Regions from separate parts of the Geothermobacter ehrlichii genome, predicted to be linked through region 1. Evidence: riboswitches for the same ligand, from Rfam matches in the RefSeq annotation. Region 1 holds a riboswitch; each other region holds the start of a gene.
The links. A riboswitch is a leader RNA that binds a small molecule or an ion and turns the genes downstream of it on or off. The one in region 1 is predicted to bind cobalamin.
Positions count from the first base shown of each region.

Region 2: it holds a riboswitch for cobalamin, as region 1 does, so the genes downstream of both, EDC39_RS07890 (cob(I)yrinic acid a,c-diamide adenosyltransferase) here and EDC39_RS04560 (sirohydrochlorin cobaltochelatase) in region 1, are expected to answer to the same signal.
Region 3: it holds a riboswitch for cobalamin, as region 1 does, so the genes downstream of both, EDC39_RS10535 (TonB-dependent receptor plug domain-containing protein) here and EDC39_RS04560 (sirohydrochlorin cobaltochelatase) in region 1, are expected to answer to the same signal.

Region 1 is NZ_VNIB01000003.1:118,057-120,308, forward strand. It holds gene EDC39_RS04555 (ABC transporter ATP-binding protein) at 1-34, opposite strand, end outside; gene EDC39_RS04560 (sirohydrochlorin cobaltochelatase) at 46-1,026, opposite strand; cobalamin riboswitch at 1,166-1,343, opposite strand; gene EDC39_RS04565 (NADH-quinone oxidoreductase subunit N) at 1,424-2,252, opposite strand, start outside.
Region 2 is NZ_VNIB01000006.1:59,806-62,057, forward strand. It holds gene cobT (nicotinate-nucleotide--dimethylbenzimidazole phosphoribosyltransferase) at 1-164, opposite strand, end outside; gene cobU (bifunctional adenosylcobinamide kinase/adenosylcobinamide-phosphate guanylyltransferase) at 186-707, opposite strand; gene EDC39_RS07890 (cob(I)yrinic acid a,c-diamide adenosyltransferase) at 707-1,237, opposite strand; cobalamin riboswitch at 1,322-1,514, opposite strand; gene EDC39_RS07895 (SemiSWEET family sugar transporter) at 1,556-1,810, opposite strand; gene yihA (ribosome biogenesis GTP-binding protein YihA/YsxC) at 1,807-2,252, opposite strand, start outside.
Region 3 is NZ_VNIB01000009.1:107,927-110,178, forward strand. It holds gene rocF (arginase) at 1-525, shown strand, start outside; cobalamin riboswitch at 590-792, shown strand; gene EDC39_RS10535 (TonB-dependent receptor plug domain-containing protein) at 947-2,252, shown strand, end outside.

The DNA of each region.
Region 1 (2,252 bases):
GGCAGAGGTCGATGACTTCGATTTCAGCGGGCATGGAGGGCAAGTCTATAGTTCCTCCAGCCGTTTCAGGCTTTCCTGCAGCTGGCGAATGTAATTCCGGTTGATTTTCTCATAGAAGCCGAGGCCCCGGAAGTAGGTTTTCCCTTCGTATTCCACGGTCAGGCTGTCGACCTCGATGCCGGCCTGTTCCAGCTCCATGGCCCAGGAGGGAACACCCTTGTCATCGGGCTTGGTGCCCATGATGTCGTTCATGATGTGATCGCCGGCGACATACATGAACGGTACCAGCCGCACGCGCTTCACCTTGCAGGCCCTGGCCCTGGCCAGGGCCTGTTCCCGGGTCAGGATGCCGTCCACGCCGCCGACGAAAACATTGTCGTATTTTTCGCTCAGGTAGCGGTCCAGACCGAGGTAGGTGGCGTTGGAGCCGGGAAAGGTCTCCGGGGTGCCATGGGCCACGAGCACGTTGCAGCCCTGGTCCGGGGGAAGGAAATAGGGTTCCAGGCTGTCGATCGTTTCGAACACCCAGGGCCATTCGTGCAGCAGGGTGCCGCCGTATTCGATTCGCAGGCCGATCTGCCGGAAGGCATCGATCTGCCTTTCCATGTCTTTGAATTCCTGACCGGGGAAGATGTGCAGGGACTGGATGGCGACCTTGCGATAGCCGTCGTTCTCCAGGTTGGCCAGCACCTGGGGCAGGCTGAGGAAACGTTTGTCGATCCCCTGCGCCTTGAACTTTTTGTTCGCCCGTTCACGGACGATTTCGGAAGTAAAGGCCCACTCGATTTTCAGCTTCTGGTATTTGGCCGGCAGTTCCCGGCGCAGCTGTTTTTCGAAGGCGTCGTAGGTCACCATGGCCCTGGTGGTGGTGCCGAAGGCGACGATGACGATCGCCGGTTCCCGCTTCAGGGTGCGGGTCATGCTCCAGGCCGAAGTTGTGTAGAACGGCAACAGGAGCAGCGCCAGCAGAAAGGGGAGCGCACGGGTCGTGCGTTCGAAATGGCGGATGGTCGCGGTCTTTTGCATCGATTGCCTCCCTGGGAGAGTCGGTCGTCTGATGACCCGTCAACAAAAAATCCGCACATCCCGAACAGGATGTGCGGATTTCCGTATTCAAATCCACCGCTGTCGTTGCCCTTTGCTCCCAGAGTCCCGGGGAGCTGCTTGCGGGCGGTTCGTTCCGGCAGGTCTTCTGGCTCGCGAATCGTCCTCCGGGCCGCCTTCCCGATCCTGCAGATCAGTGGCAACCGGCCCTTCGTCCTCGCTCACAGCGGCGGGTCCGCGGGGGATTTGCACCCCTCTTCCCTATTAAACCCTGGCGGGTACCGGCGAACGTTATTGTTTTTGGCTCGCTTTTAGTAGCACGAAGCCGACGCCAAGACAAGTCCGTATTGCGAAGGGCAGCGGCCCGACGTGTCGGTTCTCAGGGCAGAATCAGGCCGATCAGGGCGTAGAGGGGGGTCGGATAGATGCCGAGCAGCAGCGCCAGGAAGAGGCAGACCACCACGACGGCATGCTCGCCGGAACTGCCGGGAGAGAGACAGAGGTCGCGCTCGCGGGCGAGGAACATGACGATGACCGGCCGCAGGTAGTAGTAGAGCGAAACCAGCGAAGCGAGAATGCCGAGCAGCGCCAGGCCGGTGTAACCCGCCTGCAGCGCGGCGTGAAAGACGTTGAACTTGGCAATGAAGCCGGCGGTGGGCGGAATGCCGGCCAGCGACAGCAGGAAGAAGGCCAGGGCGCTGCTGCGGCGCGGATGGTGGTAGCCGAGGCCGCGCAGATCCCGGTAGTTCTGCGGCTCCTCCCCCTGGATGGCGAAGGCGGTCAGCACGCCGAAGGCGCCGATGTTGGCGGCAGTGTAGACCACCAGGTAGAAGATCACCGCCTCGCGGCCGGTCTCCCCCCAGGCGAGTAGCGCCGTCAGGGTGTAGCCCATGTGGGTGATGGAGGAGTAGGCGAGCATGCGCTTGATGTTGTCCTGGCGCAGGGCGCAGAAGGTGCCGACGACCAGGGAGGCTGCCGCCAGCGCCCAGAGAACCGGAATCAGCGACGCCAGATTGTCTCCGATGCCGAACAGCAGCCCGACCAGAGCGGCGAAGACCGCCCCCTTGGACCCGGTGGAGAGCAGGGCGGTGACCGGTGCCGGCGCGCCCTGGTAGACATCCGGTGTCCAGAGGTGGAAGGGCACCAGCGAAACCTTGAAGCCGATGGCGGTCAGCAGCATGGCCCAGCCGAGCAGACTGAGGGCGGCC
Region 2 (2,252 bases), on a different contig from region 1:
TCCCGGCCGCTGATGGCGACATAGCGGCGGGCCAGTTCTTCCATCCGCCCCAGCGAGCCCTTCGGCTTGGCCTGCCGGTTGATGCGGGCCTGCACCTCAACCAGGCGGGCCGGATCGACGGGGAGGATGAGGTCGAGGGCACGGGCAAGATCGATAGGTTGCATGCGGTTCTCTCCCTGAACAGTCTATTTCAGCCGCAGCGGCAGGCCGCTGGCCAGCAGCCAGGCCTGATGCGCGCGGGCGGCGAACATCTGGTTGACCTCGCCGGCCAAGTCACGAAACAGCCGCGCCAACCGGTTGTCCGGCACAATGCCGCTGCCGACCTCGTTGCTGACCAGATAGACCGGCACCGGCAACGCCAGCAGAACTTCGAGCAGTTCTTCCGTCCGGGCCAGCACCGGCGGCGCCTGTTCACGACAGGCGAAAAACTGGTTGCTCAGCCAGAGGGTCAGGCAGTCGATCAGCACCGCCCTGGCGTCGCCAACGGCAGGCGGCAGCCGCCGGGCCAGCTCGAGCGGCTCCTCCAGGGTCCGCCAGGCGTCACCGCGCTCCTGCCGGTGACGTTCGACCCGGCAGGCCATCTCGTCGTCTTCGATGGTGGCGGTGGCCACGTAAAGCAGCGGCGCACCATGCTCTTCGCAGCGACGGCGGGCGAAGGTGCTCTTGCCCGAACGGGCGCCGCCGGTTACGAAAACCAGGGGGGCCATCAGTACTCGATCCCCGCCCGGGCGGCGATGCCCCGGTCGAACGGATGTCGGATCTTTTCCATGGATGTCACCAGGTCGGCCCGGGCAAGCAGAAAGGGGGGCGCATTGCGGCCGGTGCAGACCACCTCGAGATGCGCCGGCCGCTGCTGCAGAAACGCGAGCAGCTCCTCCTCGGTCAGATAGCCGCGGGCCAGACAGTTGTTGATTTCATCGAAAACCGCCAGGTCGAACCGGCCCGTCGCCAGCCTTTCTGCGGCCTGTCGGAAAACGGTCGTCACATTGGCACGCATCCGCTCCGGGTCGACCCGCCGGCCGACGACGCCGAGACCGGCATTCAGGATCTCGAGCCCGGAGCAATCGCGAAAAAAGCGCAGCTCTCCCGACTCCGGCTGTTCGGGCTTGAGAAAACGCACCAGCAGGCAGCGGCGGCCGTGCCCGAGAAAGCGCGCCAGCAGGCCGATGGCGGCGCTGGTCTTGCCCTTGCCGTCGCCGGTGTAGACCTGCAGCAGTCCTGTCGGGCGTCCGTCCACGAAAAAACCCCGAACCAGCCTGGTCCGGGGTCGGTTCCTTCGTCAAGAAGGGGACGCGCCCGGACCCTTCCCGCGAAAGATCCAGTCTCGGTCAATGTCCAGGCAGGTCTCCTGGCTTACGGGTCATCCTCCGATCGCGCCTTCCCACCATCGACCGGCAGTGGCTTCCGCGATCTTCGTCGCCGTTCACAGTTGCGGGGCAGCGAGGGATTTTCACCCTCTTCCCTATTCTTCCGCCGGGCGAGCCGCGGCGGACACCTGGACTTCTGTCGCTCTCCCTTTTAGCAGAGGCCTTTCTCCGGTGTCAACGGAATCGGCTCAGCGATAGATCAGCTTGAGGATCAGCAGCAGCAGGGTATTGCCGGTTGCGAGCAGATTGATGGTGATGAAGACCGGGTCGCCAACCAGAAAGGCATAGGTGGTGTAGAACAGACCGCCGACAAAGATGACCAGCAGCATCACCAGCGACAGATCGTGACTGGAACGGGTCCGGAGTACCTTGACGATCTGGGGAACGAAGCCGAAAGCGACCAGCAGGCCGCCGAGCAGCCCGAGCCACTGATAACCGTTCATGCGTCCGTCTCTCCGACCAGCCCCAGGGCTTCCTCAATCCTCTCCCACACCTCCTGTCGGCCTTCGCCGCTCAGGGCGGAAAAGACGCTGAAGGCGTCGGCAGGCAGGCCGGTGGCGGCCAGAATCGGTTTCAGCTGGCGTACCCGCTGGCTGCGCTTGACCTTGTCGATCTTGGTGATGACCGGAATGGTCGGCACCTGCAGCTCCTCCAGCCAGTCGAGCAGCTGCAGATCCTCTTCATTGGGCACCCGGCGGCAGTCGAGCAGCCAGACGACGCCGCGCAGGGTGGGACGGGTCTCCAGGTAGATGCGCACCATCGGGCCCCACTGCCGCCTGACCGCCGCCGGCACTCGGGCGAAGCCGTAGCCGGGCAGATCGACCAGACAGAAGGCCCTGTTGACGAGAAAGAAGTTGAGCAGCTGGGTTCGCCCCGGCGTACGCG
Region 3 (2,252 bases), on a different contig from region 1:
GGCGATTTCAACACGCCGGCTTCGTCACTGTCCGGCAACGTGCATGGCATGCCCCTGGCGGCGCTGCTCGGCGAGGGGGATCCGGAGCTGGTCGGCATCGGCGGTTCGCGGAAGAGGCTGCGCGCCGAGGATGTGGTGTTGCTCGGTGTCCGCGACCTCGATCCGGCGGAAAGGGAGCGCCTCCGCGCCAGCGGCATCTGTGCCCTGACCATGCGCGATATCGACGAGCGGGGCATGGGACAGGTCATGTGCGAGGCGCTGGACCGGCTGGCCGGCTATGACCGGCTGCATGTCAGTCTCGATGTCGACGCCATCGATCCCCGCGAGGCGCCGGGGGTCGGCACGCCGGTGCCCGGCGGCCTCAGTTACCGCGAGGCGCAGCTGGTGATGGAGATGATCGCCGATACCGGCCGCCTGGCCGCCCTCGACATTGTCGAGATCAATCCCATTCTCGATGACCGCAACCGTACCGCCCGGCTGGCGGTCTCCCTGACCGCCTCGCTGTTCGGCAAGCGGATTCTCTGAGCGGGCCGGGCGCCTTTTTTCTTGACAGCATGTCCCCGGTCACCGTATTGCTTTGCCGACATTGTGCATAGCTGTCCACCGGTGCCCGCGAGGGCCCCCGGACCGACCCCGGTCGGGCCGGGGAGGGAAGTGGGGTGCAAATCCCCCGCGGACCCGCCGCTGTGAGCGAGGACGAAGGGCCAAAGGCCACTGATCCGTACCGGATCGGGAAGGCGGCCCGGAGGATGATTCGCGAGCCAGAAGACCTGCCGGTATGGACGCCCCCACGACAACCTCCTCGGGAACGGGAGGGTGGGCAAAGCGGTCCTTCGAAAACGAGAAGCCCGCGCACTCCGCAGGGAGGCGCGGGCTTCTGTCGTTTTGGCGCCTCTTGATGCCTGCTGCCGTTTTCGGGGACAACCCGTGCAGAAGGAGGCAAGAGATGAAACGACGTGGGCTCGCCCTTGTTCTCGGATTGATGGCGTGGGTCGCCGTACCGGCAGCCGGCTTCGCCGTGGTACTGGACCCGGTGGTGGTCACCGCCACCCGCAGTGCCCAGCCGAAGTCGCAGCTGGCGGCCTCGGTGACGGTGATCACTGCCGACCAGATCGCCGCCACCGGCGCCACCCGCCTGGACGAGGTGCTGCGCGACGCCGTCGGTCTGCAGATCACCAGCAGCGGACCGGCCGGCGCCATCGCCACCCCCAGCATCCGCGGCTCGGAAGGCGCTCAGGTGCTGGTGCTGCTTGACGGCATCCGGCTCAATTCGCCGCAAAGCGGCCAGTTCAACCTGAGCAACCTGCCGGTGGCGCTGGACGAGATCGAGCGGATCGAGGTGCTGCGCGGCCCCGCCTCGGCCCTCTACGGCACCAGTGCCCTGGGCGGGGTCATCCAGATCTTCACCCGCGAGCCGGAGAGCGAGCCGCAGACCAGCCTGAGCTGGAGCGAGGGCCGCTTCGACAGCCGCAGTATCAGCCTGTCGACCTCGGCCAGAAAAGAGGGCGTGCGCTATCGGCTGGCCGCCGGTCTGGACCGCTCCCGGGGCTACCGGACCAATTCCGACCTGGAGCAGGGCAACCTGAACGGCATGCTCGGTTTTGAGCTGGGTGGCGGCTATGATCTGCGGCTGTCCGCCTTCCACCTGGACAAGGAGAACGGGGTGCCGGGCTCCACCTCCTGGCCCAGTCCCCGGGCACGCCAGCAGGACAAGAACACCCTGGCCGACCTGAGCCTGAGCGGTCCGGCCGGTCCGATTGAACTCACTGTTCGCGGCAGTTACGAGCGGCGACGCAACGATTACCAGGACCCGGGAGCCTGGACGCCGGTCGACGACACCCACATCGTCGAAACCTACGGCAGCGAGCTGACGGCAGGCTGGAACGGCGGTCCTGGCAGCCTGCTGGTCGGCGGCGACGTCTATCGTGACCGGCTCGATTCCACCGCCAGCGGCAGGCAACAGGAGGACCGCTGGTCCCTGTTCGGTCAATACGAGCTCCAGGCGGCCACATGGGTCAAGCTGCTGCTGGGGCTGCGCTACGACGCCCACTCCGATTTTCGCAACGAATGGAGCCCCCGGGCCGCGGCGCTCTTCAGTTTGACCGAAAGTGCCCGGCTGCGGGCCTCGGTCAGCCGGGCGTTCCGGGCGCCGACCCTCAACGACCGCTACTGGCCGACGACCAGCTTCGCCAGGGGGAACCCTGACCTGGATCCGGAAACCGCCTGGGAATACGAGCTGGCCCTCGATCAGG